DNA from 3 places in the Ramlibacter sp. P4_H7 genome. Region 3 is predicted to be linked to each of the others. Evidence: predicted binding sites of a transcription regulator. Region 3 holds the regulator's gene; each other region holds the start of a gene.
What was found. The regulator sigma-54, encoded in region 3, starts transcription at its own class of promoters, with help from an activator protein. The targets are predictions, from matches to a motif close to TGGCANGNAANCTGCTTT.
Positions count from the first base shown of each region.

Region 1: a site for sigma-54 is predicted at 6,286-6,303, ahead of glnA (type I glutamate--ammonia ligase). Genes of this name have one in related genera too.
Region 2: a site for sigma-54 is predicted at 6,369-6,386, ahead of AC1DSA_RS03870 (pilin). Genes of this name have one in related genera too.

Region 1 covers NZ_JBFUKP010000021.1:155,646-169,825, forward strand. The annotation lists gene AC1DSA_RS22535 (DUF4337 domain-containing protein) at 6-605, shown strand; gene xth (exodeoxyribonuclease III) at 602-1,381, shown strand; gene ntrC (nitrogen regulation protein NR(I)) at 1,477-3,003, opposite strand; gene glnL (nitrogen regulation protein NR(II)) at 3,040-4,107, opposite strand; gene AC1DSA_RS22555 (hypothetical protein) at 4,112-4,627, opposite strand; gene glnA (type I glutamate--ammonia ligase) at 4,816-6,234, opposite strand; gene AC1DSA_RS22565 (competence/damage-inducible protein A) at 6,443-7,258, opposite strand; gene AC1DSA_RS22570 (mannose-1-phosphate guanylyltransferase/mannose-6-phosphate isomerase) at 7,327-8,748, shown strand; gene AC1DSA_RS22575 (EI24 domain-containing protein) at 8,733-9,584, opposite strand; gene AC1DSA_RS22580 (sterol desaturase family protein) at 9,703-10,686, opposite strand; gene AC1DSA_RS22585 (polysaccharide deacetylase family protein) at 10,707-11,471, opposite strand; gene AC1DSA_RS22590 (YncE family protein) at 11,471-12,403, opposite strand; gene AC1DSA_RS22595 (pseudouridine synthase) at 12,522-13,253, opposite strand; RNA gene ssrA (transfer-messenger RNA) at 13,331-13,705, opposite strand; gene galE (UDP-glucose 4-epimerase GalE) at 13,791-14,180, shown strand, end outside.
Region 2 covers NZ_JBFUKP010000002.1:135,521-149,700, reverse strand. The annotation lists gene argC (N-acetyl-gamma-glutamyl-phosphate reductase) at 1-394, opposite strand, end outside; gene sucC (ADP-forming succinate--CoA ligase subunit beta) at 570-1,733, shown strand; gene sucD (succinate--CoA ligase subunit alpha) at 1,748-2,641, shown strand; gene AC1DSA_RS03885 (Stp1/IreP family PP2C-type Ser/Thr phosphatase) at 3,468-4,253, shown strand; gene AC1DSA_RS03880 (FHA domain-containing protein) at 4,299-5,015, shown strand; gene AC1DSA_RS03875 (3',5'-cyclic-nucleotide phosphodiesterase) at 5,354-6,145, shown strand; gene AC1DSA_RS03870 (pilin) at 6,423-6,890, shown strand; gene AC1DSA_RS03865 (glycosyltransferase family 2 protein) at 6,987-8,150, shown strand; gene AC1DSA_RS03860 (hypothetical protein) at 8,186-8,968, shown strand; gene AC1DSA_RS03855 (hypothetical protein) at 8,977-10,158, shown strand; gene AC1DSA_RS03850 (flippase) at 10,140-11,663, shown strand; gene AC1DSA_RS03845 (class I SAM-dependent methyltransferase) at 11,660-12,730, shown strand; gene AC1DSA_RS03840 (glycosyltransferase family 2 protein) at 12,756-13,619, shown strand; gene AC1DSA_RS03835 (glycosyltransferase family 2 protein) at 13,610-14,180, opposite strand, start outside.
Region 3 covers NZ_JBFUKP010000001.1:619,588-623,067, forward strand. The annotation lists gene AC1DSA_RS03140 (THUMP domain-containing class I SAM-dependent RNA methyltransferase) at 1-1,108, opposite strand, end outside; gene AC1DSA_RS03145 (RNA polymerase factor sigma-54) at 1,200-2,771, opposite strand; gene lptB (LPS export ABC transporter ATP-binding protein) at 2,791-3,480, opposite strand, start outside.

The DNA of each region.
Region 1 (14,180 bases), on a different contig from region 3:
ACAGCATGTCCGGCGGAACCTTCCACGTCCACGGTCCCCACGACCACGAACTCGAACACGCAGCCCAGCACGCCGCCGAAGGGCACCACGGCGCCAGCGGCGGCAGCATGATCAACCAGATCGCGATGTTCACGGCGGTGATCGCCACCGTGGGCGCGATCTTCGCGTACATGGGCGGCGCCACCCAGGCGAATGCGGGCCTGTACAAGAACAATGCCGCGATCAAGAAGACCGAGGCCTCCAACCAGTGGAACTACTACCAGTCCAAGAGCAGCAAGCAGAACCTGGCGGAGCTGGCGCTGGTGCTGGTGGCCGATGACAGGAAACCGGTCTACCAGAAGGAGATCGACCGCTACAAGCTGGAAAAAGCCGAGATCAAGCTGGCGGCCGACAAGCTGGAAGCCGAGGCCACCGACTGGGACAAGAAGAGCGACGAGCAGATGCACCAGCACCACCGCTGGGCGCAGGCGACCACGGCCTTGCAGGTCTCGATCGCGATGGCCGCCATTGCCCTGCTCACCAAGAAGAAGTGGCTGGAATACGCCATGTTCGGCCTCAGTGCGATCGGCGTCGGCATCGGCGCGCTGGCGATGCTGCACATATGAGGATCACGACCTGGAACGTCAACTCGCTGACCGCCCGCCTGCAGCACGTCCTGGACTGGACGAACGCGAACCCGGTCGACGTGCTGTGCCTCCAGGAGCTCAAGCTCACCGATGACAAGTTCCCGCTGGACGTGCTGCGTTCGGCGGGCTACGAGCATTGCGCGGTGTTCGGGCAGAAGACGTACAACGGCGTGGCGGTCATGAGCCGGCATCCGCTGGGCGAAGTCGTGAAGAACATCAATGGCTTCGAGGACGAGCACTCGCGGCTGCTGTCCGTGTCGGTGGCAACGCCGCAAGGGCCGATCCGGGTCGTGAACGGTTATTTCGTGAACGGCCAGGCGCCGGGCACGGACAAGTTCTCGTACAAGATGAAGTGGCTGGACGGCCTGCGCGCGCACATGCGCGCGGAGCTGGCGAGCCATGAGAAGGTCGTGCTGCTGGGCGACTTCAACATCGCGCCGGAAGACCGCGACTCATTCGACCCCGAAGGCCTGCGCGAGACCATCCACCACACCACCGAAGAGCGCGAGCACTTCCGCGGGCTCGTCGGCCTGGGGCTGATCGACAGCTTCCGGATGTTCGAGCAGCCGGAGAAGAGCTTCAGCTGGTGGGATTACCGCATGCTGGGCTACCAGAAGAACCGCGGTCTGCGGATCGACCACATCCTGGTGAGCGAGCCGGTGCGGACGCTGGTGAAGTCGTGCGGGATCGACCGGACGCCGCGCAAGTGGGACAAGCCCAGCGACCATGCACCGGTGACGGTGGAATTGCTCTGAAGCACCGAGGCGCCGCAGCGCCCGGGATCAGGCCACTCGCCTCGAGCCAGGGGTAGGCTGGCGGTGAGGCCCAGCCGAACCCCAGCGACCGCGGATCACTCCAGACCGAGCTCCTGAATCTTCCGCGTGATCGTGTTGCGCCCGATGCCCAGCTTCTGGGCGGCTTCGATGCGGCGACCGCGCGTGTTGGCCAGGGCAGTGAGGATCAGGCGCGATTCGAAGCGGCGCGTGAGTTGGTCCCAGACGTCGTGGTGGCCGCTCAGGAGCAGTTGCAGCGCCTCGGCTTCCAGTGCGCTCTCCCAGCTTCCGCCGTTGTGCGCCACCGGCGCGCCCCCTGCCGGCTGCGGCCCATGGCCCGGCGCCGTCGCGTCGGACGTGAAGGCCGCGGGCAGCGGCGAGCCTGCCGTCGCTTCGGAGGAATGGGCGAGCTGCGCCTTCGCGGCCGTGGCTTCCAGTGCGGACACGCCCACTTCCGGTGGCAGGTCCTTGGGTTCGATCACCTGCGCCGGCGCCATCACCGTGAGCCAGTGGCAGATGTTCTCCAGTTGCCGCACGTTGCCGGGGAACGCGAAGGTCATCAGGCTTTCCAGCGCCGCATCCGAAATGCGCTTGGGCTCGACGCCCAGTTGCTTGGCGCTTTGCTGCAGGAAGTGCCGCGCCAGCATGGGGATGTCCTCGAGCCGCTCCCGCAGCGCCGGCAACCGCAGGCGGATCACGTTCAGGCGGTGGAACAGGTCCTCGCGGAACACGCCCTCCTTGACGCGCTGCTCCAGGTCCTGGTGGGTCGCCGCGATCACGCGCACGTTGGCCTTGACCGCGTTGTGGCCGCCCACGCGGTAGAAGTGGCCGTCCGACAGCACGCGCAGCAGGCGCGTCTGCAGGTCGAAGGGCATGTCGCCGATCTCGTCGAGGAACAGCGTGCCGCCCTCGGCCTGTTCGAAGCGGCCGCGGCGCATCGTCTGCGCGCCGGTGAAGGCGCCGCGCTCGTGGCCGAACAGTTCGGACTCCAGCAGGTCCTTGGGAATCGCCGCCGTGTTGATCGCGACGAAGGGGCCGCTCGCGCGCGGCGAGTGCTTGTGCAGCGCGCGAGCCACCAGTTCCTTGCCGGAGCCGGACTCGCCCGTGATCATCACGGTCACGTTGCTCTGCGACAGGCGGCCGATCGCGCGGAACACGTCCTGCATCGCCGGCGCCTGGCCCAGCATCTCGGGAGCCGCGGCCATGCTCTGCTCGGCCACCTCTTCGCGCTGGCTCTCTTCCACCGCACGGCGGATCAGCTCCACCGCCTTGGGCAGGTCGAAGGGCTTGGGCAGGTACTCGAAGGCGCCGCCCTGGAAGGCGGACACCGCGCTGTCGAGATCCGAGAAGGCCGTCATGATGATGACCGGCAGCCCCGGGTGCTTTTCCTTCACACGCGTCAGCAGGTCCAGGCCGGACCCCCCTGGCATGCGGATGTCGCTCACCAGGATCTGCGGGCCGTCGTCGTCGTTGCCGGCCTCGAGCGCGCTCAGCACTTCCTTCGCGTTCGTGAAGCTGCGCGTGGGCAGGTCTTCGCGCATCAGCGCTTTTTCGAGCACGAAGCGGATGGATTGGTCATCGTCAACGATCCAGATCGGCTTCATGTTGTTCCCGGTCACCTCAGGCAAAGTCATTGTTCGTCAGGGCAAGGGGATGAGGATCTTGAAATCCGTCCGCCCCGGCGCGGAGTCGCACTCGATCAGGCCATGGTGCTGCTGCACGAAGGTTTGCGCCAGCGTGAGCCCCAGGCCGGATCCGCCTTCCCTTCCCGACACGAGCGGAAAGAAGATGCGGTCCTTGATCGAGTCCGGTACTCCGGGCCCGTTGTCGATGACATGCAAGTCCAGTGCCAGTCGATAGCGCTGCTTACCGAATGTGACCTGGCGTCCGATCCGTGTCTTGAACGTGAGCTGTGCGTCGCCGGCCGCGATCCGGTCCGTGAGGGCCTGGCAGGCGTTGTGCGCGATGTTCAACACGGCCTGGATCAGCTGCTCGCGGTCCCCGCGGAACTCGGGGATCGAGGTGTCGTAGTCGCGGACCACGCGCAGGCCCCTGGGAAACTCGGCCAGGATCAGGGAGCGAACGCGTTCGCACACTTCGTGGATGTTGACGTCGCCCACCACGTGCGGCCGGCGGTGCGGCGCCAGCAGACGGTCCACCAGCGTCTGGAGCCGGTCGGCCTCGTGGATGACGACGCGCGTGTACTCCTTGAGCTGGGGGTCGATCTCCATCTCCAGCAGTTGCGCAGCGCCCCGGATGCCGCCCAGTGGATTCTTGATCTCGTGCGCCAGATTGCGGATCAACTCCTTGTTGGCCTGCGCCTGGTCGATCAGCCGCTCCTCGCGGTCCTGCCTCGTCTGCGCCTCGAGCGGGAGCAGTTCGACGACGAATTCGTCCGCCACTTCCGTCTGCGCCAGCACCACGTGCACGGGCATGGGGTCCGCCTGTTGCCGCACGAGGCGTGCGTCGTAACGCAGCGCCGCGTACTCGTTGACGCGCGCGCCATCGAGGGCGGTGCGCAGCACGTGCGGCTCGGTGAAGAAGGGAAGGAAGCTCGCGCCTTCGATGGTGCGCCGCGAAGAGCCGACGGCATCCTCCAGGGCGGAGTTGGCGAAGAGGACGGTGCCGTTGCCGCGGACGACGGCCACGAGCGTGGCCAGCAGGTCGAACGACTGGAAGCGTTGGGAGGGTGGGGCGGGCTTGCTCAAGCCCTCATTTTGCGGCCGAGTTGGCCGCGCCACTGGCGGACGTGCGGGCGAGTTCACGCTTGAGCCCCGCGATGTCCAGGTCGACGCGCTCCAGGGCAGCCTTGAGCTCCGCCGTGCGGTCCAGGTACTTCTGGTAGTTCTTGTGCTCGGGGCCCATCTTCTCGGGCTCGCCGTTGTTGTATTCCCTGGTCAGGTCCGCGCGCCGCGTTTCTGCCTTCTTCAGCTCGGCTTCGAGGATGGACCGGGCCTCGGCGTCGCGTGCCCGCTGCTCGCCGGACTCCACGCGTGGCGGGCTCGCGCCGCCCTGCGGCGCCGTTGCGACCGTCTTGGCGCCGCTGTTGACCCGGGTGCCCTGCACCACCGTCACATTGCCCCCCTCCACCAGCTTGCAGCCCTTGGCCTGCGCTTCCGATTTGTCGTTGGTGTAGGTGTTGCCGCAGCGCCAGATCTGGGTCTGGGCGGACGCCACGGTGGCGGAGGCAAACAGGGCGAAAAGAGTCAGTGCGTGGCGGGTCTTCATGGACTTCTCCGTACACCTGAGGTGCAGGGGATGGCTTTTCAGTATGACCCAAACTCTTCAGATTGCCAATTAAGGTATTGATTTAAAAAGGAAAGGGCGACAAAAGTCGCCCCTTCGCAGCTCTGCGGCTGAAATGTGCAGCCGCGCAGGAACAAGGGCCCCAACGGGCGCCTCGTCCCTTCAATCGATCACAGCGAGTAGTACATGTCGAACTCGATCGGGTGCGTCGTCATGCGGAAGCGCGTGACTTCGGACATCTTGAGCTCGATGTAGGCGTCGATCATGGTGTCGGTGAACACGCCGCCCTTGGTCAGGAACGCACGATCGTTGTCCAGGTACTCCAGCGCCTGGTCCAGGCTGTGGCACACGGTCGGGATCTTCGCGTCCTCTTCCGGCGGCAGGTGGTACAGGTCCTTGGTGGCGGCCTCGCCCGGGTGGATCTTGTTCTCGATGCCGTCCAGGCCCGCCATCAGCATGGCGGCGAAACCCAGGTAGGGGTTGCAGGTGGGGTCCGGGAAGCGCACTTCGATGCGGCGGCCCTTCGGGTTCGCCACGTACGGGATGCGGATGGACGCGGAGCGGTTGCGGGCGGAGTACGCCAGCTTGACCGGGGCCTCGAAGCCGGGCACCAGGCGCTTGTAGCTGTTGGTGCCGGGGTTCGTGATGGCGTTCAGGGCGCGGGCGTGCTTGATGATGCCGCCGATGTAGTACAGCGCGAACTCGCTCAGGCCGGCATAGCCTTCGCCGGCGAACAGGTTCTTGCCGCCCTTCCACACGGACTGGTGCACGTGCATGCCGGAGCCGTTGTCGCCCACAATGGGCTTGGGCATGAAGGTCGCGGTCTTGCCGTAGGCATTGGCGACGTTCTGGATCACGTACTTCATCAAGATGGTCCAGTCGGCGCGCTCGACCAGCGTGCTGAACCGGGTGCCGATCTCGTTCTGGCCAGCGCCCGCCACTTCGTGGTGGAACACCTCGACCGGGATGCCCAGGGATTCCAGGATCAGGGACATCTCGGCGCGCATGTCCTGCGTGCTGTCGACCGGGGGAACGGGGAAGTAGCCGCCCTTGAGCGTGGGCCGGTGGCCCTTGTTGCCGCCTTCCAGCTTCTTGCCGGTGTTCCACGGGGCTTCGTATTCGTCGATCTCGACGAAGGAACCGCTCGGGCCGGAGGCCCAGCGGACGTCGTCGAAGATGAAGAACTCGGGCTCGGGACCGAAGAACGCGGTGTCGCCCAGGCCGGAGGCCTTGAGGTAGGCCTCGGCGCGCTTGGCGATGGAACGGGGATCACGGTCGTAGGCCTTGCCATCGCCCGGCTCCAGCACGTCGCAGGTGAGGATCAGGGTCGTCTCTTCGAAGAACGGGTCCACGTTGGCCGTGCCCGGATCCGGCATCAGCAGCATGTCGGAGGCTTCGATGCCCTTCCAGCCGGCGATCGAGGAGCCGTCGAAGGCATGGCCGGCGCTGAACTTGTCTTCGTCGAAATGGGAGACGGGCACGGTCACGTGCTGCTCCTTGCCGCGGGTGTCGGTGAAGCGGAAGTCGACGAACTTGACTTCGTTGTCCTTCACCATCTTCATGACGTCTGCGACGGTCTTGGCTGCCATCAGGTTTCTCCTGGGGGATGGTTGGTTGTTGATGAATGTGCGGCTGGCGGGGATGCAGGTTCTGTGCCAAAGCTGGTGCATGCGGCACCGCGTGCAGCCCGGCGATTGTCCGCGATCCTGCGCACTTTTCCCTACGGTAGCCTTGCGAAAGCAACTGGGCCATGCACCCAACAGGTGCATTTCGGCCTACGCACCAGTTTAATGCGACTCAGCTTCGCACCAACTCGGGGCCCAATCGGACCTTCAGGACGTGCAGTCCGTCCAGCAGGGACTGGTAGGCCGGACCGACCTCGGACGGCGTGCCCTTGACGCCCAGGTCGATGTGGCGCCCATACGTGGGGTGGTCGACGCTCGGCAGGCTGAACACCTTCACTCCGGGGTGCTCCCGCTCGACCTGCTCCATCAGCGGCGTGAGCGTGGCTTCCATGGAACCGAAGACGATGACCGACCTCTCGACATAGGCGCCTTGCTGGAACAGGTGGCGGTAGTGGGTGTCCAGCACGCTTTCCATCATGGGCCAGGCCATGACCGGAAAGCCGGGCACGAAGTGGACCGTTTTCACCGTGAAGCCCGGGATCTTGTTGTAGGGATTGGCGATCAGGCTGGCGCCCTTGGGAAACACGCCCATGTTCAGCCGGTGGATGTTGTCCGGCCGGTCGGGCTCGTAGGGCACGCCCTGCTCCCTGGCCACGTCCTGCATGCGTTCGCGGATCAGCGCCTCGGCCTGCGGATGCAGTTCCAACGGCACGCCCAGCGCCTTGGCCGCGCACTGCCGCGTGTGGTCGTCGGGGGTGGCGCCGATCCCGCCGCAGGAAAAGACGATGTCGCCCGAGGCGAAGGCGCGCTTGAGGGTCTCGGTGATGCGTGCGGGCTGGTCCCCCACGTACTCGGCCCATCCAAGCTGCAGGCCGCGCGCATTGAGCAGTTCGATGAGCTTGGGCAGGTGCTTGTCGGCACGCTTGCCGGATAGGATCTCGTCGCCGACGATGATCAGCCCGAGGTCGGGGCGGGGAGTGGACGTCATGCGGTAATCCTACCGGTCCCCAGGCGGCGTGGCGCAGGGGATCACCCGTGACGCGATACGATCGAAGCATGGCATCCATTACCCCGGTGATTCTGTGCGGCGGCTCGGGCACGCGCCTCTGGCCGCTCAGCCGCAAGAGCTTTCCCAAGCAGTTCGTCCCCCTGATCGGCAACAAGAGCCTGCTGCAACTCACGATGGAGCGCGTGGCCGGGCTCGGCGCGCGCGTCATGACCGTCGCCGCCGAGGAACATCGCTTCATGGTGGCCGACACGCTGCGACAGGCGAAGCTGCGCGGCACCGTCATCCTGGAGCCGGTCGCGAGGAACACGGCGGCCGCCATGGCGTTGGCGGCGCTGTCCGTCGATCCGGAGGAGTTCCTCCTGTTCTGCCCCGCCGATCACCACATTCCCGATGCGGCCGCCTTCGTCCGCACCATGAAGGAAGGCCTCACGGCCGCCGGCACGGGGATGGTCGTCACCTTCGGCATCGTGCCCAGTTTCCCGAGCACCGCCTACGGCTACATCCGCCAGGGCGCGCCTCGGCCCGACGGCAGCATGCAGGTGGCGCAATTCATCGAGAAGCCGGACCCGGCCCGCGCCGAGCAGTTGCTGCTGCAGGGCGACGTTCTCTGGAACGCAGGCATCTTCCTGGCGCAGGCGCGGTTCTTCCTGGAGGCGCTCGAGCAGCATGCGCCCGACATCCTGCAGTCGTGCAGGGCAGCGCTGGCGAACGCCCAATCCGAGCAGCCGGGAACCGCCGCTTCCGACGTGACCTTCGTGCGCCCCGAGCGCGCCGCCTTCGAAGGCTGCCGGTCGCAGAGCATCGATTACGCGGTGATGGAAAAGCATGCGGACGTGGTCGTGCTGCCGTTTCGAGGCCAGTGGAGCGACGTCGGCAGCTGGAACGCAGTGGCCGACCTCACCCCCGCCGACGCTCAGGAGAACCGGATCGCGGGCCAGGGATGGGTGCACAACGCGCACAACACGTTCATCCACGCGCCGCACCGTCCGGTGGTGGCGCTCGGCACGCAGGACCTGCTGATCATCGACACGCCGGATGCGGTGCTGGTGGCCCAGCGCAACTGCGCCGAGCAGGTCAAGGACGTCGTGGCCCGGCTGGAGAAAAGCGAAGCCACGCAAGCCGTGATGCACCGCAAGGTGGTGCGCCCCTGGGGCTGGTACGACAGCGTCGACGCCGGCGAGCGTTTCCAGGTGAAGCGCATCGGCGTCAAGCCGGGCGCATCCCTCAGCCTGCAGAAGCACCACCATCGCGCCGAGCACTGGGTGGTCGTGCGGGGGACGGCGCAGGTCCAGCGCGGCACCGAAACCTTCCTGCTCAGCGAGAACGAGTCCACCTACATCCCGATCGGCGAGGTGCATCGACTGCACAACCCCGGAAAGATGGAACTGGAAATGATCGAGATCCAGTCCGGCGCCTACCTCGGCGAGGACGACATCGTCCGGCTGGAAGACACCTACGGCAGGACCTGAAGCGCCGGCTGCGGAGCCGGTGCGGGTGGCTGGTTCGCGGGCGCAAGGGCACGCAGTTGCGCCAGGGCGGCCAGGCAGTAGTGGGCGAACCAGAGTGACGAGAACACGAAGACCAGCGTGTAGATCCAGATCGCGACGGGGATCAGCACCGGGAACGCCGCCGCGAAGAACCACCCGGAAGCCCAGACGATGCTGGGCGCGGCACCGAGGTAGCCGGTGCCGATTCCCATCAGCAGCAGCCAGGTGCGGTGCGTCCGGAACACCTGCCGGCGCTCTTCACTGGTCGCGTGGTCTGCGAGGGAATCGAAGGTCATCACCCGGTAGGTGAGCCAGCCCCAGATCAAGGGCGGCAGCACCAGGATCAGGGGCGGGATCAGCCACAAGGGCAGCGAAATGACCAGCGCCAGGAGCGCCAGCACCATGGAACCCAGCGACCAGAACGCCCCACGCAGCATCGACGCTCCGTGCCTGCGTTCCAGCGCGGGGAAGCGGCGGCGGCTCACCAGGTTCACCACCGCGGGCGTCATCATCAGGGCCACGAAGAACAGCACGGCCACGACCACCAGCGGCGTGACGGCGAAGATCACGAGCAGCGGAGCCAGTGCGTTCTTCAGCCCGCTCAGACCCATGTCGCCCAGCCAGCGCGTCAGGCTCTCCAGCCAGGCGGTGGATTCCAGCCACACGAACACCGAATTCACGGCGCTGTCCCAGAAGAAGTAACCCAGGCCCAGCGCAAGCACCACCATGCCGACCAGGGGCAGCAGCGAGATCGCGATCACCCTGGGGTGCAGGCAGTAGGCTACGGCGCGCCAGAAGGAGTCGAGGAACAGGGACATTGGAGCGAATGCTAGTCGACCCGGCCTGCTGGGTCTGCCGTTCCTTGCCGACCGCCGCGCCTACGGCTGAAGCCGCCGTTGCTTGAATTCCGGGCCAGCCCGGCACGCGAACCGGCGCTCAGGCTTTTCCGACCAGCCGCAGCAGCCCCAACCACTGCTGCGCCCAGAAGCCGCGGCCGTAATCGCGTCCGCTCTCGACCTGGTCACGCACGCCCGTGGGGTCGTACCGGATTTCGAAGTTCGAAGTGCCGAACAGCACGTCCCACCAGGGGAGGAGCACCCCGAAGTTGTGCCCGCCCAAGGCCGGGCTGCGGCCTTCCGTCATCACTTCGCCATCGCACTTGCGCTCGTGCCCCAGGCCGATGCTGTGGTGCAGGCGGTGGAAACGCGGACTCACCCACAGGCGTTCCCCGATGCTGCCAAAGTGCAGGCGCAGGTTGGCGTGCTGCAGGCTTTCACTGAGCTGCGTCACCGCAACGATGGCGACGAACTGCCCCGGGCCGACGCCGATCAACTGACCCAGGATGACCAGCATGCTGTCGCGCACCAGGTCATCGAGCAGGTGGTTGCGGTTGTCGCTCCACATGGTCATCTGCCGCTGGGAATGGTGCAGCGAGTGCAGGTTCCACCACCAGTTCAGGCCATGCTGGCCGCGATGGATCCAGTAATCCACGAAGTCGAAGACCACCAGGTACAGCACGAAGCTGATGAAAGGGTGGTCCGTCACGCCGGCCATGAACTGGTCGATGTGCACCGTGCCCAGGCCCTGCACCCGCAGCCAGCCGAAGGCATCGTCGAACAGCGGCTCGACACTGAAGAACAGCGCCACCCGGAACAGGCCCAGCCTGTGCAGCAGCGTGTAGATGACGTCGGTCCGGACGCTGGCGGGGTCCGCCATCGGCTCGACCGGGCGCCAGCGCTGCAAGGGGCCGATGATGGCCAGCATCACGGCGATCTGGATGAGGCCGACCAGCAGCCATCCGGTGGCCGTATACCCGTCCTCCAGGTACTGGCCCATGCCGAAGGAGTACATGATCGGCTGGACCGCCGCCTCGAACAGCCCTTGCTGGGCCCACTCAAACAAGTCCTGAATCCAGTGCATGGCTACTTAACGCGCGTGACCTATTCCCGGTAGGACGGGTGATCCCGCAAAGTCGCAAAACAAAAGCCTTTTTCCTTCAATCCGGTGATCAGCGGCTCCAGCACGGCCGGCGCCCACGGGTCCTTGCGGGACCAGATGCCCAGATGAGCCACCAGGATGTCCCCGGGCCGGATGGTCCGCAGCGCCTGGTCCAGCAACTGCTGGTTGCTCGCCCGTTCGCTGGGAAGCTCGTCACCCAGGAAGCCTGCGGGCGCCCACCCGACGTGCTGGTAGCCACAAGCCCGCGTCGCGGCCAGCAGCCCGGGTGAGGTCTTGCCGCCGGGAGCTCGGAACAGCGGCAGCGGCTTCCTGCCCGTGATCTCCTGCAAGCGACGGGCGGATCGGTCGATCTCCGCGCAATACTCGGCCGCCGTCCAGACGGCGTCCCGCCCCTCCGCCGGACCGGCCGACGGCCGAACGCGGAAGCGCCCGTCCGGCAGGTCCGAGCGCCAGTAGACGTGGTCAAACGTGTGGGAAGCGAACTCGTGGCCTTCGGCGGCGCGTGCCTTCCACCAGGGCGCCCAGAAGCTGCCCAGGCTGCCGTCCCCTTCCATCGTCTTCTCGTTGGCAGCGAAAAAGGTGACCTTGACGTTCTGGCGGTTCAGGACGTCCGCGATGAGCTTGGCCACGCCCATGTGCCCCGTGTCCAGGGTCAGGTAGACCGGCTTCTGGCAGGCCGGCTGTGCCATGGCTGCGGAAGCTGCCAGGACCAGGGCCAGGACCGGCAGCATCCCGCGCCGGCGCATCACTGCCTCGGGGCGTGATCGACCGTCCAGACACCGTGGGGCGACTTGCCGACCTTCACCTGGCGGACCACCTCGCGCGTCTGCGTGTCGATGATGGTCAGGCGCTTGGCCCAGCGGGACGTGGTCAGCAGGTAGCGGCCTCCGGCAAGGACCTCCATGCAGTCCGGCCCGCCAGGGGCCGGGTAGGTGTCGACCACGGTCAACGTGGTGAGATCGATCTTGCTGATGGTGTTGGCCACCCGGTTGCTCAGGTACACATGGCGCTTGTCCCCGGCCCCGCGAAAGGCGTGCGCTCCCGCGCCGGTCTTGATGCGGCGAACCGACTTCGGCTGCGGACCACTGACGTCGAACACCTCGACCGAATCGCTGCCCGTGAGGCCCACCAGCAGCGTCTTGTCGTCCGATGTGGCGAAGATGTCGGCCGGCATGGGACCGGTCTTGATGCGCCACTTGATCTCCTGCTTGACCAGGTCGATCGCGACCAGTTCGTCGCTGTCTTGCATCGTCGAGTAGGCAACCGTGCTCTTGCTGTCGATCCAGAGGTGGCTGGGCGTCTTGCCGGTCGGGATGCGCTTGGCAAGGGTCAGGTCCGTGCCGTCCCAGCGGTAGATGTCGACGTGGTTGAGGCGGTTGCCATTGGTCAGCAGCCACTTCATGTCGGGCGAAAAGCGCAGGTGATACGGGTCCATCACGCCGCGCACGGTCTTCTGGATCTCCGCCGTGCGCGGGTCGATGAAGGTGAGCGAATCCGCGAGGGCGTTGGCCACCAGGATCGACTTCTCGTCCGGCGACATGTACAGGTGGTGCGGCTCCTTGCCGGTGGGGATGCGCTTGATCTCGCGCCAGGTGACGGGATCGATCACGCTGATGTCGGCATCGAGCGAATTGAGCACGAACAGCGGCGTGGCCTGGGCGGGCAGGATGCCGGCCAACAGGAGAAGCGAGGCCGCGACGAAAGCGCGGCACGGAAAAGGAAGATTCACGAGGGGCTGACTCAGGAGGACTGGCACTTCAACGCGCCGGGACGTCCGGCGGAGGACGCCGGACCGCCTATTGTCCGCGATCGGCGGCCGCGGCGAGGGTTTCGGGCGTCAGCCAGCGCCATTGGCCGGCGGCGAGATCGTGCGGAAGTTCCAGTGCGCCGATGCGCGAGCGGTGCAGGCTCACCACGCGGTTGCCCACGGCGGCGAGCATGCGCTTGACCTGGTGGTACTTGCCTTCGGTGAGCGTGAGGCGCAGCGCGTGGCTCTCGGTCGCTTCGCAGGCGGCGGCGCGCACCGGCTTGGGATCGTCGTCCAGCACCACGCCTTGCAGCAGCCGGTCGACCTGGCGACCATCCACCGGGTCGGCCGTGCCCACCTCGTACACCTTCGGCACGTGACGCTTGGGCGAGCTCATCTTGTGGATGAAGGCGCCGTCGTCGCTGAGGAGCAGCAGGCCCGTGGTGTCCTGGTCCAACCGGCCGATGGCCTGCACGCCGGGGTTGGCCCCCTTGCTCGGGCGCTGACGCAAGGGTGCCGGCAGCAGCGTGTAGATGCTGGGCCAGGCGGACGGCTTCTGGGAGCATTCGTAGCCGGCCGGCTTGTGCAGCATCAGGTAGGCCTTCGGGTGGTAAGTCCAGGCCCGACCCTCGACGGTGAAGCTCAGTCCCTTCGGCTCGAATGCCGCATAGGGATCGTCGCAAGGCTGGCCCTCCACGCTCACCAGGCCGTTCTGGACCAGGCCCAGGCAAACGCGGCGGGGGCCGAAGCCCTGGCTATAGAGGATGTCCTGCAGTTCCATGGGCGGGCGAGGCTACCACGCCGGACTGCGCCCGAGCGCGAGGGACGCCGTCGAGCCCGCCTCGCACTGAGAGATGGTGGTGGAGCTGGCGGGAATTGAACCCGCGTCCGCAAGCCTTCAACGAACAGTTCTACATGTTTAGCGATCTGTTTTGGTTCTCACCAGCCGGATCGCGCAGTCGCACGCTATCCAGCCAGCCAGCACCCTATTTTCTCGCCCCGGGCCAAGGTACCCGATCCGGAGCCAGCCAATGTAGATTACCTTGCAGCTAGAGGCTTGCGCCCTTTGCCCGGCCCATCGGCCAACCGTTGCAAGGCTCACACGCAATTAAGCGGCGAGGGCGAAACGTTCGTCGTTCGCAGTTAGTTTGTTTCAGCTGGATTTACGAGGTGATCTGACCCTCGACATGCCCTGCTGCGTGTCCGAACCCACGTCGAAACCAGTGCAGCCCCAAGAACACGTATCTTAAGGCCTGCTGCGGAATTTCAACCCCGGTGCGCGTACAAGCCCCTTTTCCCGCAGATATAGTCGTGCGCCATGTCCCAGCCCCCGCGTTTTGGCCACGTCCTGCTCACCGGCGGCGCCGGCTATATCGGCAGCCACACCTTCGTTGCCTTGCACGAGGCTGGCTTCGAGCCCGTCATCCTGGACAACTTCGCGAACAGCCATCCCGTCGTGCTGGAGCGGCTGGAGCGGATCACGGGCCGCAAGCCCAGCCTGGAGCGGGGCGATGTGCTGGACACGCCGTTCCTCGCGGCCGTGCTGCAGCGGATTCGCCCGGTGGGCGTCATCCATTTCGCCGGTGACAAGGCCGTCGGGGAAAGCGTTGCCCAGCCGCTGAAATACTTTCACAACAACATCGGCGGCGCGATCAGCCTGCTGCGGGCCATGGAGGCGGAGTACCTGGTCCCGAAGGGGATCGGCAAC
Region 2 (14,180 bases), on a different contig from region 3:
GCCGCAGCAAAGCAATGGCGCCGGTGGCGTAGCAACCTGGGTTGCTCACGCGCTCCGCCTTCGCAATGGCATCCCGCTGGTCGGGGGCCAGTTCCGCAAAGCCGAACACCCAGCCATCGGCAGTGCGGTGGGCGGTCGATGCGTCGATGATGCGGGGCTTCCTTGCGCCACCCTTGCCGATCTCCTCCACCATCGCAGCGGACTCGCGAGCGGCGTCATCGTGCAGGCAGAAAATCACCAGGTCGACCCCGGCCATCAACTCTCGTTTGGCGGCGGGATCCTTGCGCTTTTCCGAGGCGATGCTCACGAGCTCGATCTGCGGCATCTTCTCGAGCCGCTCCCGGATCTGCAGGCCGGTGGTGCCAGCCTCGCCATCGATGAAAACCTTGGGCATCTCTTTTCCTATAGCAACTGCTTATCGTTACTGTAAGCGCCGTGTGGGTTTTGGTGCAGTGCACCATGATACAGTTTGCTGGCTGCTGTGCCCCAGCTGCTGCCGCCCTTGCCGGATGGCCTAGCGAAGCCACTGACCGGCATCCCCGGATTCCCTTATCCCCGAGAGAGACCTCATGAAGATTCACGAGTACCAAGGCAAGGAGATCTTGCGCAATTTCGGCGTGCCCGTGCCGCGTGGCATCCCGGCATTCACGGTGCAGGAAGCCGTGGAAGCGGCGCAAAAGCTGGGCGGCCCGGTCTGGGTCGTCAAGGCGCAGATCCACGCAGGCGGCCGCGGCAAGGGCGGCGGCGTGAAACTGGGCCGCTCGATCGACGAAGTGAAGAAGCTGGCTGGCGAAATCCTCGGCATGCAGTTGAAGACGCACCAGACGGGCCCGGAGGGCCAGAAGGTGCGACGTCTCCTCATCGAGGACGGTGCCGACATCAAGAAGGAGCTGTACGTCTCCGTCGTGACCGATCGCGCAAGCCAGAAGGTCGCGATGATGGCCTCCAGCGAAGGGGGCATGGACATCGAAGAGGTGGCCCACGCGACTCCCGAAAAGATCATCAAGGTGTTCGTCGATCCACTGGCCGGACTGATGAATGACCAGGCCGTGCAACTTGCCAAGGGCATCGGCATCCCCGAGGCCTCGCAGAAGCAAGCCGTGGACGTGTTCCAGAAGCTCTACAAGTGCTACATGGACACGGACGCCTCGCTGGTGGAAGTCAATCCGCTGATCCTCGAGGGCAACGGCAACGTCAAGGCGCTGGATGCGAAGTTCAACTTCGACAGCAACGCGCTGTTCCGCCATCCCGAGATCGTCGCGCTGCGTGACCTGGACGAAGAGGATCCGGCGGAGATCGAGGCGTCCAAGTTCGACCTGGCCTACATCAGCCTGGACGGCAACATCGGCTGCCTGGTGAATGGCGCTGGCCTGGCGATGGCGACGATGGACACCATCAAGCTGTTTGGCGCCGAGCCGGCCAACTTCCTCGACGTGGGTGGCGGCGCCACCCCCGAAAAGGTGACCGAGGCCTTCAAGATCATGTTGAAGAACAAGAAGGTCGAGGCCATCCTGGTCAACATCTTCGGCGGCATCATGAAGTGCGACACCATCGCCACCGGTGTCATCACCGCCTGCAAGGCCGTGAACCTGCAGGTTCCCCTGGTCGTGCGCATGAAGGGCACGAACGAGGAACTGGGCAAGAAGATGCTGGCCGACAGCGGCCTCCCGATCATCAGCGCGGACACCATGGCCGAAGCGGCCCAGAAGGTTGTCGCCGCCGTCAGCAAGTAATCCAGGAAAGAGCCATGTCGATTTACATCAACAAGGACACCAAGGTCATCACCCAGGGCATCACGGGCAAGACCGGCCAGTTCCACACTGAGAAGTGCCAGGAGTACGCAAACGGCAAGAATTGCTTCGTGGCCGGCGTGAACCCGAAGAAGGCCGGCGAGAAGATCTTCGACATCCCGATCTTCGCCTCGGTGAAGGACGCCAAGGACAAGACCGGTGCGACCGTCTCCGTGATCTACGTGCCGCCGGCGGGTGCCGCGGCCGCGATCTGGGAAGCGGTGGAAGCCGACCTGGACCTGGCCATCTGCATCACCGAGGGCATTCCCGTGCGCGACATGCTGGAAGTGCGCAACAAGATGAAGGCCAAGGAAGCCAAGGGCGGCAAGAAGACGCTGCTGCTGGGCCCCAACTGCCCCGGTTTGATCACGCCTGACGAAATCAAGATCGGCATCATGCCCGGCCACATTCATCGCAAGGGCCGCATCGGCGTGGTTTCGCGCTCCGGCACGCTCACCTACGAGGCGGTGGCGCAGTTGACAGAGATCGGCCTGGGCCAGTCCAGCGCCGTGGGCATCGGTGGTGATCCGATCAACGGCCTGAAGCACATCGACGTGATGCAAGCCTTCAACGATGACCCCGACACCGACGCCGTGATCATGATCGGAGAAATCGGCGGGCCCGACGAGGCGGAAGCCGCCCGCTGGTGCAAGGCCAACATGAAGAAGCCGATCGTGGGGTTTATCGCTGGAGTGACCGCGCCTCCCGGCAAGCGCATGGGCCATGCCGGCGCATTGATCTCCGGCGGCGCGGACACAGCCGACGCGAAGCTGGCCATCATGGAAGAGTGCGGCTTCAAGGTCACCCGCAATCCTTCAGAGATGGGCAAACTCCTGAAGGCGCTTCTTTAGGCGGATGCTTTCATTCGCTTAAGAGCCGGCCCCATGGGCCGGCTTTTGTTTGGCGCGGACGCTTTGACGGCAACGACCAAAATGAAACAAAATGTTTTGAGGGCGTGACAAAGTCGCTTGTGAGCCCCAACAGCCTCTGATAGCTTCTCCGCAGGACTCCGGCCCCGGATGGCGTCGGGTGGGAAGCAATCCCTGTGCGCATTGCACGGGTTTGGGCCGGTCGGTAATCCGGGCAAGGGGTGGAAGTGGGTACATCGTTGTCTGCACGACGCAGCAAGTTCAGGCGTCCTGGTGGGTTCGGGAGCGCCCCGGTGGTGGCCACGCGGTCCGCCGGTTTCAACGACGCACTTGGCGAACGCTCTTCTGACTTCCGTACGGCGGCTGCTTCGCACCAGTGCGTCAGCGGGTCGCTCGTTCAGCGGACCCATCTTCCTTCGAATGCCAGGACTGCCGGCCTCTGCGTTCCTTCATTCCATGCGGCGGAGCGGCCTGCCCCGACTTGCATCAGAGAGTTCGCGGACGCGATCTTCGATCGGTGCGAGCTTCCGTCCACATTCCGCACGCGCCTTGTGAGGCAACGCAAACCCGTGCCTTCCGCTGCCTCCGCCGGGTCGCGGAAGGCCGCCGGTTCCGCAGTGATGGCGGCAGACAACGCTTTCGCCGCGACTGTGTCAGCAAATGCGCCGCGCGGCTATGATGCGGCACAGAAAGAGGGGCTGGCGCCAAGGGCGCAGTTCGACCCAATCACCGTGATGAACAAGACGTGGGCTCCGGAGAGGCCCCAGGCCGGCGGCGGCAACACCGGCCATGCCTTGACCCGCGAACTATGAACTACGAGTTTTGCATGCGCACGGACCCCGGTCTTGCGCGCGAAAACAACGAGGATTCCGTCGCCATCGACGAACCGACGCGCCTCGGCATCCTCGCGGACGGAATGGGAGGCTACAACGCAGGCGAAGTCGCCAGCGGCATGGCAACGACCTTCATCAAGTCCGAACTGGGTCGCTGGCTCGCCCAAGCTGGCCGGCATGCCAATTCGCGCGAAGTGCGCCGGGCCATGGAGATCTGCGTCGACAACGCGAACCGCTCCATCTTCAATGCGGCCAACTCGAACCCCCAGTACAGCGGGATGGGCACGACCCTCGTTGTGGGCGTGTTCCAGGACGGGCGACTCATGCTCGGACACATCGGTGATTCCCGGTGTTACCGCCTGCGGAGCAACCAGCTCGAGCAGATCACGAAGGATCACTCCTTGCTGCAGGAGCAGATGGACGCCGGCCTCATCACCCCGGAGCAGGCGGCAACGTCTACCAACAAGAACCTGGTCACCCGAGCCCTCGGGGTCGAAGATGCCGTGCTCCTCGAGGTCAACGAGCACAGGGTGGATCCTGGGGATCTGTATTTGATGTGCTCCGACGGCCTGTCGGATATGCTGGACGACGACTCGATCGCCCAAATACTGGCCAGCGACATCTCCCTGGAGCAGAAATCGGTGCAGCTGATCGACGCGGCCAACGCCAACGGAGGTCGCGACAACATTTCGGTGCTGCTGGCGCTGGCCAACAGCGGCTCCAAGAAAAGGGGATTGATCTCGCGTTGGCTGGGACAATGAGCCCGACGGTTTGAGCGTTCAGAATTGATTGATTAGGAGTCGACCATGCCGAAGATGATCGTTTCGATCGACGGTGTCGTCATCAAGGAAGTGCAGTTGACGAAAGACCGGACAACGCTGGGGCGCCGGCCGTACAACGACATCGTGATCGACAACCTTGCGGTGTCCGGCGAACATGCCGTGCTGCAATTGACGGGCAATGAGGTTTTCCTGGAAGACCTGAACAGCACCAACGGAACCTACGTCAATGGCAAGGCCGTGAAGAAGCAGTTGTTGCAGAACAACGACACGGTTGAAATCGGAAAGTACAAGATCAAGTTCATCAACGAAGCGCCGGGAGCGACCTTCGAGAAGACCATGATCATCAAGCCAGGCACGGTGCCGCCTATGGCGAAGCCTGCTGCGCCGAGTGCGGCTGTCCCCGCCACGGCGAAGACTGTCACGCCCGAGGCATTGACTGCCTCCGCCGCACCAGCGAGCCTTGGTTCTGATGGGCTCGTGAATGCCAGCATCAAGGTTCTGTCCGGTGCGGCCGCTGGCCGGGAAGTGCCACTGGTCAAAGTGGTGACCACGATCGGCAAGCCCGGCGTTGCCGTGGCGGCCATCACCAAGCGTGCCCACGGCTTCGTGGTGGCGCATGTCGAAGGCACGAACAAGCCAACCCTTAACGGCGCTGCCATTGGCCCGGAGCCGGTGACGCTGAAAAACGGCGACATGCTTGAGCTCGCGGGCACGCAGATGCAGTTTCTACAGTTGGCCTGACCGGAAGATTCGCCGTGATGGCTTGCTGAGCCGAGCGACCCGTCGCGACCGCGGCTCATTTCTTGATTCGATCCTGGCTGCGGGATTGCCCACCTCCCCGGTTCAGCTCATCCTGCAACGTGCAAGTTCGCGATGATCGAAGAAGCCAAGGGCTTGTGCCGCAGGGGCGGAGCGGCATCGAAGGCGCATCCAACATCACGCGGCGATCCCAAGCGGCTTGGCGTCAAAAAGTGCCTTTACGCGCCGCACCCCGAACGTGTAGCCTCAAAGAAGTCGTCGCCATGGGCCCATTGCCACGGCGTGACCACTTCGAGATGACATAGACAGGGGCGTTGCCAATGAGGGTGCGTGTGCTGGGGTGTTCCGGCGCAATCGCGAAGGATTCCCGGACGACGTCCTTCCTGATCGATGGAGATTTACTGGTGGATGCCGGCACGGGCGTCGGCGACCTCTCCCTCGAGGAGATGCGCGACATCCGCTCCGTGCTGCTCACGCACTCCCATTTGGACCACGTCGCGGCACTTCCGCTGATGGTGGATTCCATCGCTGCGCTATTGAATGAACCGATCCACGTTTATGCCTTGCCGGGGACGATCGCCGCGCTCAAGGCTCACATCTTCAACAACGTGATCTGGCCGGACTTCAGCCGCATCCCCACGCCGCAATCGCCGTTCGTGAGCTTTCACGAAATTCAAACGGGGCAGATCCTGCAACTCGGCGACAAGAGTGTTGAAGTCTTGCCCGCTGTGCACACGGTGCCGGCGTGCGGGTTTGCCGTGAGCGCCGGGCAGGGGCACTGGGTCTTTACTGGTGACACGGAGCGCAATCCGGCATTCTGGCGACGCGTGAATCAGATGGAAGTCGCGGCGCTTGTGATCGAGACTGCGTTCAGCAACCGTGAGAAGGACTTGGCGCAGCGCAGCCTGCACCTTTCGCCGTGCGCCTTGGCCGAGGAACTGGATTGCATCGACAGGAACAAGAACTTTCCGATCTTCATCACGCACACCAAGCCGGCGGAGACTGAGCTGATCATGACGGAGATCCAGCGCTTCGACCAGACACACCCATCCGGCCTGGATGTGACCCACGACATCAGGTGGCTGCGCGCGGGGCAGGTGTTCGACTTGTGAACGCGGTCAATGGCAGGGACCAAGTTGCCCCGCCGGTTCAGCACCTGCAATCCGTCACCTCCGAAATTCGGGAAGACGAACTCCTTTGGTCGAGGAGCCGAACTGAGGCAGATTGGTCGTTTGCAGTCGCTTGCGTTGACGGATTTGTCAGGCCGCTGACGCCCCGTGTCCCTCCGCCGGCCGTGAGCGGCCGGATTCAAGCGAAGAGCGGCGCAAACGAGGCTGGCACACCGATTGCACTACCACCCAGCTTCTCTTACACAACCTGGAGGTACTCATGAAGCGTCAACTTCAACAGGGCTTTACCCTGATCGAACTGATGATCGTGGTCGCGATCATCGGTATTCTGGCTGCGGTGGCCCTGCCCGCGTACCAGGACTACACCAAGCGCGCAAAGATGTCGGAAGTGATTCTGGCGGCTTCCGCCTGCCGCACCACCATCACCGAGGTGTACCAGTCTGGCTCGCAGAGCACCATGACGGGCGGCAACTGGGGCTGCGAGTCCTCGACGGCGTCTTCGAAGTATGTGGCGAAGATCTCGACGGACGCCAACGGCAAGGTCACTGTTCAGTCCCAGGGCATTGGCACTGGAGCTGACGGCGATGTGGTCTTGCTGCCCACCGACAGCGCCGGAACGGCAATGACTTATTCGGCCACGTCCCAGACCATCTTCAAGTGGATCTGCGGCGCCACTGGCACGACGGTCGAGCCCAAGTTCCTGCCGGGTTCCTGCCGCGGCGGCTGATCAGCGATGCTTGCTGGAGAAGGGGCCGCAAGGCCCCTTTTTTTCTGTGGCACCGCGACGGAACAAGTCGAAGTGCCTTCCCGTACACTCCCCACGGTGGAGTTGACGATTCTGATGCCTTGCCTGAACGAGGCAAAGACTGTCGTGCAGTGCGTGGAGGCCGCGTTCACGTTCCTGCGCCGCGTCGGCATCGACGGAGAGGTGGTGGTGGCCGACAACGGATCCACCGACGGGTCGCGTGAGCTGGCAAGTGCCGCCGGCGCTCGAGTGGTCCCGGTGCCCGACCGGGGCTACGGCGCGGCCCTCATGGGGGGAATTGGCGCGGCTCGCGGCACCTACGTGATCATGGGTGATGCCGACTGCAGCTACGACTTCGCGCAACTCGAGGGTTTCCTGGAGAAACTCCGTTCCGGAGCGGACCTGGTCATGGGCAACCGCTTTGCCGGCGGCATCGAAAGTGGTGCGATGCCTGTGCTGCACCGATATCTCGGCAACCCGGTTCTGAGCTTCATCGGCCGCTTGTTCTTTCGCACGTCCATTCGCGACTTCCACTGCGGGTTGAGAGGCTTCCGGAAGGTCGCCATCGAGCGGTTGGGGCTCGTCACGCCCGGCATGGAGTTCGCCAGCGAAATGGTCGCGAAATCGGCGCTCGCTGGCCTGCGGATCGTCGAAGTCCCGACCGTACTACGACCCGATGGCCGCGACCGGCCGCCGCATCTGCGTACGTGGCGCGATGGCTGGCGCCACCTTCGCTTCTTGCTGCTGTTTTGTCCGCGCTGGCTGTTCCTGTACCCCGGCCTGCTGCTGTCGTCCATTGGCATGCTGGGACTCGGGCTCCTTAGCCACGGCAGCGTGCACATTGCATCGCTCGGGCTCGACATTCACTCGCTGTTGTACATGGCTGCGGCGGCCGTCATCGGTGCGCAGCTCGTCTCGCTGGCATTGATTACCAAATGGATGGCCGTACTCGCGGGGATCGTGGAGCAGCCTCGCTGGGTGGCGATCGCCAGCCGCTACCTGAGCGTGGAAGTTGGCCTGATCGCCAGCACAATCGTCATCGGCGTGGGGGTGACCTTGTCGGTGAGGCTGGTGCTGGAGTGGAGCGGAGCCGGGTTCGGCATGCTGGAGCCCGCCCAGGTCATGCGACAAGCCATTCCGGCAGTCACGCTCATGATCGTCGGCGCGCAGGCCGGTGCGACAGGTCTCTTCGCTGGGGCCCTGCAAGCCGCCTGGCAGTCACGTGGAAGGGCGGTTGCGTGATTGGCATTCAGCGCGTTCCGCAACTCTCGAAGCGAATGGAACTGCTCTTTGTGACTTTGGCGGGTTGGCTGGCGTTCATTGCGATCCCCCTTTCGCTGGGACAAATCGGACTGAGCTGGGACGCGCTGAACCATCACATCTATCTCGGGTGGACCGCGGAAAGTCCGCGCTTCGCGCGCGATTACCTGGCTGCTTCATTCCAGTCTTTCCAGTTCCCCTATCTGTATTGGCCGGTGTACAAGCTGGCGGCGGCGGGCGTCTCAGGGCAAGTCGCCGGCGTGGTGCTCGCCACGCTCCATGCTGCGGCCATTCCCGCTGTGTGGATGATTGCAAACAGCTGCATTCCGGGTCGGCTCTGGACCGACTCAGTGCTTCGGGCACTGGCTGTCGTGCTGGCGTTTTCGAGCGTACTCCTGTTGTCCATGTTCGATTCGACCTCGAACGATCTGCTGTCGACAGTGCCACTTGTCTGGTCCGTGGCCATGGCCCTGCACGCCATGGAGCGTGCTCCCGAGGTGGGTCTGCGGCCGTCTCATGCTGTGCTTGTTTCTGGTGTGCTGGCGGGTGTATCTGTCGCCTGCAAGCTGAGCAACGGACCGGTCGCGGTGCTGGGTCCGCTGCTCTGGGTGGCAGCAGGAACCAGCATGACGGAGAGGTTGAGGATGGTGCTGACGGGCTGCTTTGCCGCCGTCATCGGGTTTGCCTTCGCCTATGGCTACTGGGGCTGGCAACTCTGGGTCGCCGTGGGCAACCCGGTTTATCCCTTTGGCGACGCTTATTTCGAGCCGTTGCGCCGGTGGGCGGGCTGGGCGCAATGATTCGATTCTTGCCCGACACATGGCGTGACGCCCTGCTGCGGCCACTTGCAATGGCAGCACCGGACGGAGGCATCTACGTCGAGATTCCGGCTCCCGACCTTCGATTTGCCATCATCGTTCTGCTGGGGTTGGTTCTGGGTGGCGTGTTCCTCTGGAAGCGCCGGAGGCCGTCAGCCACGATGACGCCGCTCTCTGGCTTGCTTCTGTGGCTGTTCGCCGTGTTTGTGGTGTGGCTCGCCACCACAGGCAACGGCCGCTACATCATGGTGGCATTGATAGCCGCGGGCCCCATCTGCATAGCAATGGTGGCGCGACTGCCAGGCACGAAGGCGCTGCGTCTTTCGGTCGCAGCAGGAATTGTCCTGTTGCAAGGCTGGGTGGTCTACAACAATGATCCTTGGCATTGGTGGGGCTTGGGTAAGTGGGGGGACACGCCCTACTTCGAACTGGAATTGGACGAGCAGGCGCGCACCCAACCCGCGACCTACGTGACCGTTGCCAACATCTCCTATTCCTTGGTGGCTCACAAGTTCGCTCAGGAGTCGCGCTGGGTGAACATATCGAGCCTGCCTGACGCTGGCGGCGGCGGAGCGGAGAACGCGCGGATGCAAAAACTACTCGCGCAATCCAAGTCCCTCAAGCTGTTCGTGCCCTCCCGGCCGGAATTCATGACCAACGAGATGCAGCCCAACCCCGACCTGCAGGCCGTGATCAACAACATGTTGATCGGTCAGCGGCTGGCCCTGGCCGCCCCGCTGGACTGTCGTCTGTTGCGATCCCGCGGCCTGGCGAGGACGGCTTTGAAGGACGTTGACAAGACGCCTGTTGAACAGGTCGACAAGATCGGTTTCTGGGTTTGCACGTTGGCCTATCCGTTCCCGCCGCCTCCGTCGGAAAAAGGCGGCGACCCCGAAGTCAATGCCATCTTCGGACTGATCGAAAAGCAGTGCCCCCGCTTCTATCAGCCTGGACAGACTAATGCAGCGCGCGTAGAGGGAGGCTGGCTGCGCGTGTATCCGCAAGCAGACATCCGTCTGTACGTCATGGACAGCGGAAATGTCTATTACAAGTATTGGCGCGCGCTAAATCCGGAGCTGCTCGGGCGCACCGACGAACTTCGCGCTGGCAAACGGGCTGACTGCACCGTCATCCGTGGACGGTCAGGTTTGCCATGGGAACGCGGGATCTAGTCGCTCCGGCCACGCCGGGGATTGCTGACAGCGCGTCGCGTGCGCTTTCATCGAACCGCAACCTGGGCTGGAACGTCGCCGGACTCGCGCTCCCCCTGGTGGCTGCGTTCGTCGCAATCCCTCTGCTGATGCAGAACTTCGGACTTCAACGGTTCGGCGCATTCTCCCTGGTGGTGGCGGCGTATGCCTACGTTTTGATGCTTGACCTGGGGCTGGCATCGGCAATCACGTTCCGTGTCGCTGAAGCGCTGGCACGCGGTGAGCCGCGCCAGAGCATGCTGAAACTCGTCTATACGGCGGGCATCGTCGTTGTGGCGCTCGGTGGCGGGTTCGCGATCGTCGGGTGGTTCGCGGCTGGCTGGGCGCCGTTGCTGATCGACGGGAGTTCCCGTGAGCTCGAGGCGGAAACGGTGCAGGGCCTTCGCATCCTCGCACTCTCTCTTCCAATGGCTTTTGCGGGCACCTTGCTCGCGGCGCTCCTGTCGGGCCACAGCCGGTTCGCGCAGGTGAACGCCGTGCGTATCGTGTCCGGAGTGCTCTTCACGCTGGGTCCCGCGCTCGCGAGCTTCTGGCGAACGGATATCGCCTTGGCTTGCGGCATTCTGGCAGCGGTGCGTATCGGTGCTGCCATGGTGCATCTGCTGCAGTGTCGCGTGCTGCTGCGACCTGATTCCGAAGGGGCGCCGTGGCGTCCTTCTCATGGCGCGCTGGCCGCCCTTCTCTCCTTTGGTGGCTGGCTCACAGTCTCGAATCTGGTCGGCCCCCTCATGGTGTACATGGATCGCTTCTACCTGGCTGCGGTGCGGCCGGTCGCCGAAGTCTCGTACTACGTCGCTCCGTATGAGCTCGCCACCAAGCTGGCCCTCATCCCGGCAGGGGTGCTGCCGGTGTTGTTCCCCATCCTGGTCGCCCGTTGGGTGCATCGATCCGTGGGCGGCAGCCGCCTGTCCGTGCAGCTCGCCGCCGCCATGGCGGTGGGCTGCGCATTGCCGGCTGCTGCCCTGGCTGTGTTTGGGCCGGAGATCATGCGCCATTGGATGAAAGCGCAGGTCCCGGAGAGCAGCGCTGCGGCGCTGCAGGTCCTGGCAGGAGCGGTCTACCTCAATTGCTTGGCGCAAGTGTTCTTCATGCAGCTCCAGGCCATGGGACGGACCGATGTCGTCGCAAAGCTCCATCTTTGCGAACTGGCCCTTTATGTCGTGCTCCTCTGGACCTTCACGGAGCGCTGGGGTGTTGTTGGCGTGGCCTTGGCGTGGGGGGTACGGGTTGCTGTGGATTGCCTCTTCCTGTGCGGCTTCGTGGGCGCGAGAACCAGCGAACGCGAGCGGCGGGAATGCTGGAGGGTGACGGGACTTGCAATCGTCCTGGGCTGCGCGTTCAGCGCGATGGCCTGGATTCCGTCCGTGTGGATTCGTGCTGCTATCGCATGCTTGCTCTGCGCCGTCGGAATCGCGATGCGCCGAACGATCTTGGCCTATATGCTCGGTGAGCCGGTTCGAACATGACTTTGAAGGGTCTCGCTGAAGCCAATCGGCCCCCGGTTGGCGAGATCTGGCCAGTGGACGGACTGGAACAGCTGGGAGCGTGTCCGCTGTGCGGAGACGAGGCCCGCGACATCTTGCACAAGGCGATGGCGGATCGGCTGTTCCATGCCCCTGGAGCCTGGGATCTCTTCAGGTGCAAGGGCTGCGGCCTCGCCTATCTCGATCCGCGCCCGGATCTGCTGTCGATCGGTCTGGCGTACAAGAAGTACTACACGCACGGAGAGCGCCTGGATGACGACCCACGTGCCCGCGGCAGGCACTGGGCGACGCGGGCCAAGCAGTACGTGCTGCGCAACTACATCGAAGCCCGTTACTCGGGGGAGCCTTCGTTCAGGAGCAGGCTGGTGGCCGCCGTGCTTGGCCTGCGGCCGATACTTCGCCTTTCGTTCGATGCTTCGATGCGGCATCTCCCCAGGCCGCGCCCGGGGGCGACGCTGCTGGACGTTGGGTGCGGGAATGGACGGTTCATGGCGTGGGCGCGCGTGGCCGGATGGAAGTGTGCCGGCGTCGAGGTCGACGCGGTGTCTGCTGCGAAAGCGAGGGAACGCGGCTTCGAAGTCCACGTGGGCGATCTGCACGATCTGGTCATTTCAGGCCGCAGATTCGACACTGTCACGATCAGCCATGTGCTCGAGCACGTCCACGACCCGACCCGGCTTCTGGCGCTCGCCCGTAGGCTCTTGAAGGCGAAAGGGCATTTCTGGATCGAAACCCCGAACATCGACGCGCTGGGGCATCGCTGCTTCGGGGCCCACTGGCGCGGTCTTGAGCCTCCGCGCCACTTGCAGATCTTCCACCCCAACTTGCTCAGGCGCCAGCTGCAAGAGGCAGGCTTCACCGACGTACGCCAAGGCCCATGGCAGGACGACTGGCAGGCCACGGCGCAGGCGAGTGCCACGCTTGCGGAAGAAGCCGGGTGTTCCCCGGTCGACTTGAAGCTGCCTCGCGACCCGAGCCGTATTGGCCACGACGATCCGATGCAACGCGAGTTCGTCACGTTGACCGCCACCGTGCCCACCGATGCTTGAACCCGCAGGACCACGATCTGATGTGGTGGCCGTGGTGGTCACCTACAACCCGGGTGACGACTTGGTCCTGAACCTTTCCGAATTGCGTTCCCAGATCGCAGAAGTCCTGGTCGTGGACAACGGCTCGGTCGACGCGGCGGCCGTCGAATCCGCTGCTGTTGCGGCTGGGTGTGCGTTCCAGGCCAACGCGGAAAACCGGGGAATTGCGGCGGCACTGAACCAAGGCGCCGCGCTGGCCCTACAGCGCGGCGCCACCTGGCTGGCAACCTACGACCAGGACAGCTTGCTGCCACGGGGGGCGATCGAGGGCGTGCTCGCCCGCCTCGCGCTCCAGCCCGAGGCCGCCCGCTTCGCAGTCGTGGCTCCGTCACACCAGGACCGGGGGACCAGCCGCGACTACCACCACCGCGTCGACATCCTTGAAGAAACTCGAGAGTGGCGCGTCCTGCGTTGCACCATCACTTCGGGCAGTCTCATCCGCTGCGATGTGCTGGCGCAGGAGGGCCTCTTTGAAGAACGGCTCTTCATCGACGCAGTGGACCTCGAGTTCTGCATGCGCATTCGCCGGCACGGCTGGCGCATCGGGGAGGCGCGCGACATCGTCATGGCGCACTCCCTCGGCGCATCGACCGAGCACCGCTTGCTGGGCGTGCGCCTGGTCTGCACGCACCATTCACCCCTGCGCCGCTACTACATCACCCGCAACATGCTCGAGGTTTGTACGCGCTATTTTCTGTTCGACCCCGCTTGGTGCGCAAAGGGCCTGGCAGTGATGCTGTCGGGAGCCGTCGCGTCGGTCCTCGGGGAGAGGGAGAAGGCGGCAAAGCTTCTTGCCGTGGCGCGCGGCTTTCGCGACTTCGGGCTACGGCGCTTCGGCGCCTACCGTTGATTCAGCCGCCCTTCCCCGGGAGGCAGCAATCCGCGGCCGCTCGCAATTTCCCACGCCAGCAGAAGCCGCAGCAGGAACTCGTCCAGCAAACGCTGGCGGAAGCGCCGGGGCGCAATCAGAAGCCGGCGGACGGCGGCGGGATTGGAGGGGTCGAAGTAGCGATCCAGGAGCGCCCGCTGTTCTGAAGTCAACGAGGCGCCGAACACCGCGCGGAAGTTTTCGAGCTGGCTGAACATGATGTGCACCCAACTCGCCTTGCGAAGAAAGCGCAGGTTGACCAGATACCTTCGCCAGCCCGAACCCCGACCGACCACGTTCCCTCCATGCTGCCGGTACAGCATCGACGGCGCAGGGTCGGCGATCACTTCCCCGAACGCAGAGACCACCAGGTAGATCCACCAATCATGGAAGCGAAGCTTCGCGGGGTCGCCTAGCTGTAGCACGAGGCTCACTGCGGGTCGGTTGAGGCCGATCGTGCAACCCGTGACGATGTTTTCGGCCAGTGCGTTCGTGAATGACGGACCACGGGGCCATCCGGCCGTGAGTCCCAGTGGCTGCAGC
Region 3 (3,480 bases):
GCCGCATGCGCGTCGGCAGCTTGGCATCGGGCGACAGCACCCAGGCGGTCCAGCCCGGGTAATGGCGCTTCCAGTGGGAGGCCAGTTGCGCGAAGAAGTCGCCGGCATTCTCCATCTGCGCCTGCTCGCGGCCGCCGCGTCCCCGGCCGGCGACGCCCCCGGCTTCGATGCGCTCGCCATAAGGCGGATTGAGCAGCAGCAGGCCCGGCGTCTCGCTCGGCGGCATGCGCTGCAAGGCATCCCCGCCGCGCAACTGCACGGCGTGGGCGACCCCCGCGCGCTCGGCGTTGCGCTGGGCGAAGTCGACCATGCGAAAGGCGACGTCGCTGCCGAACACCGGTGCGGTCGGTGCGCGCCGCGCGGCCTGGGCCTCGGCCTTGATCGCAGCCCAGTCGCCGGCGCTGTGCGGCTTCAGCCGCTCGAAGCCGAAGCGGCGCAGCAGCCCCGGCGCGATGTTGCAGGCGATCTGCGCGGCTTCGATCGCGATGGTGCCGCTGCCGCAGCAGGGGTCGTAGAGCGGCACGGTCGCGTCCCAGCCGCTGGCGGCGAGCATCGCCGCGGCGAGCGTTTCCTTCAACGGCGCCTCGCCCTTGTCCTCGCGCCAGCCGCGCTTGAACAGCGGTTCGCCGGAGGTGTCGATGTACAGCGTGAGCGCCTCGGCGGCCAGGTGGCCGAAGATGCGCGCGACCGGCCGCTGCGTGTCCACGTCCGGGCGGGCGCCGCTGCGGTCGCGGAATCGGTCGGCCACCGCGTCCTTGATGCGCAGCGCCGCGAAGTTCAGGCTCTTCAGCGGGCTCTGGTGCGCGGTCAGTTCGATCTTGAAGCTGTCGCGCGTGCCGAACCATTCTTCCCACGGCACTCCCGCCGCGGCCTCGTACAGGTCCTGCTCGGCGCGGTAGGGGCCGTGCCACAGCTCCACCAGCACGCGCTGCGTCAGGCGGCTGTGCAGGTTCAGCCGCATCACTTCCGGCCAGGTCGCCAGCAGCTGCACGCCGCCGCGGGAGCTGCGCATTTCCCTGGCTGCGCCCGCGCAGATGCGGGTCACTTCCTCGGCCAGCAAAGCCTCGACACCGGCTGCGCAGGGCAGGAACAGGCGGAGGTCGCGCATCAGGCCGCTCCCCCCGCGCGTGCCAACCGACCCGCGTGGGACATTCCGCTTCGCAGGCAGCAGCGAGCGTCTTCGGTGATTCGGGCGGCTCTCATAGTTCCTTGCGCAGGTTGGCCGGCGCGATCCGCAGCGCCTCGCGGTACTTGGCCACCGTGCGGCGCGCGCACTCGATGCCCTGTTCCTTGAGCATGTCCGAGATCTGGCTGTCCGACAGCGGCTTCTTCGCCTGCTCCGCCGCCACGAACTGCTTGATCAGGGCGCGCACGGCGGTGCTGGAGGCATTGCCCCCGGTCTCGGTGCCCAAGGCCGAGCCGAAGAAGTACTTCAGCTCGAAGGTGCCGAAGGGCGTGGCCATGTACTTGGCCGTGGTCACGCGCGAGATGGTCGATTCGTGCAGGCCCAGTTCGTCCGCGATCTCGCGCAGCACCAGGGGCCGCATCGCCAGCTCGCCGTGGATGAAGAAATTGCGCTGCCGCTCCACGATCGCGCCGGAGACGCGCAGGATGGTGTCGAAGCGCTGCTGGATGTTCTTGATGAACCAGCGGGCTTCCTGCAGCCGCTGCTGCAGCGCCTGGTGGCCTTCGCCGCGGTGCGCCTTGAGCGCGCCGGCGTAGACGTCGTGCACGCGCAGGCGCGGCACCACGTCGGGATTGAGCTGCACGCGGAAGTTCGACCGGGTGCCGCGGCCGACCTGCGTGACGATCACGTCGGGCACGATGATGTTGCGCTCGACATCGACGAAGCGGCGGCCGGGCTTCGGCTCCAGGCGGGTGATCAGCGCGATCCCCGCCTTCACCATCGCTTCGCTGCCGCCGCAGGACTGAGCCAGCCGCTTGACGTCGCGCTTGGCCAGCAGGTCGATCGGCTGCTGGCAGATCTTCATGGCGGTAGCGATCGACTCCTGGCCGGGCGCTTCCTCCAGCATGGTCTTCAGCTGCAGCAGCAGGCACTCGGCCAGCGTGCGCGCGCCGACGCCGGGAGGGTCCAGGTTCTGCAGCAGGTGCAACGCCATGGTGAAGCGCTGCACCAGCTCCTCCTGCTGCTCGAGGTCGTCCGGCGCCAGTCCCCGCGCGAGTTCTTCCAGCGGCTCCTCGAGGTAGCCGTCGTCGTTGAGCGACTCGATCAGGAAGCGCAGGGCCATCCGGTCTTCCTCGGAAAGGCGCAGCGTCAGCGCCTGCCGGTGCAGCCAGGACTGCAGGGACTCGTTGCCGCGCGCGAGGTCGGTCGCTTCGACATCGTCCTCGTCGCCCGTGTTGTTGCGGCGCGCGGGCGCCTCGCCGCCCCACTCGCCGTCGTCCGGCACCGTCTCCGTGGTGCCGTCGCCTTCCCAGTTGGGGGTGCTGTCGTCACCGAACTCGGCGGGCTCCGCCTCCGGGGTCGACGCGGACGGTGCCTCGCCGGCCGGCGCGGCGAGCTCGAAGCTGCTTTCGCCCTCGCCCTGGCCTTCGGGTTCGTCCGCCGCGCGCACCGCATCGCAGGTGGCGATGCCGAACTCCTCGCCGACGTCCTCCACCTGCGCTTCCAGGAAGGGGTTGTCGTCCAGCATCTGCTGGATCTCCTGGCTCAGCTCCAGCGTCGACAGCTGCAGCAGCCGGATCGACTGCTGCAGCTGCGGCGTGAGCGCCAGGTGCTGCGAAACGCGAAGGGAAAGCCCTTGCTTCATACGGCCGGCCGTCCCGCTTTCACATCCGGAAGTGCTCGCCGAGATAGACCCGGCGCACGTCGGCGTTGTTCACGATCTCCGAGGGCGTGCCCTGCGCCAGCACGCGCCCCTCGCTGATGATGTAGGCGTGGTCGCAGATGCCCAGTGTCTCGCGCACGTTGTGGTCGGTGATCAGCACGCCGATGCCGCGCGACTTGAGGAAGCTGATGATGCGCTGGATCTCGATCACCGCGATCGGGTCGATGCCGGCGAACGGCTCGTCCAGCAGGATGAAGCGCGGCTGGGTCGCCAGCGCGCGCGCGATCTCCACGCGCCGCCGCTCGCCGCCCGACAGCGCCAGGGCCGGCGAGTCGCGCAGGTGGTCCACCCGCAGGTCCTGCAGCAGCGCGGTCAGCCGGTGTTCGATCTCCGCGCCCGACAGCGACTTGCCGTCCGGACCGCGCTGCAGCTCCAGCACCGCGCGCACGTTGTCCTGCACGTTCAGCTTGCGGAAGATCGAGGCTTCCTGCGGCAGGTAGGACAGCCCGAGGCGCGAGCGGCGGTGGATCGGCATGTGCTCCACCGGCTGGCCGTCGATGGAAATTTCGCCGCCATCGGCCCGCACCAGGCCGACGATCATGTAGAAGGACGTGGTCTTGCCGGCGCCGTTGGGCCCCAGCAGCCCGACCACCTCGCCGTTCTTCACCGCCAGCGAGACGTCCTGCACGAC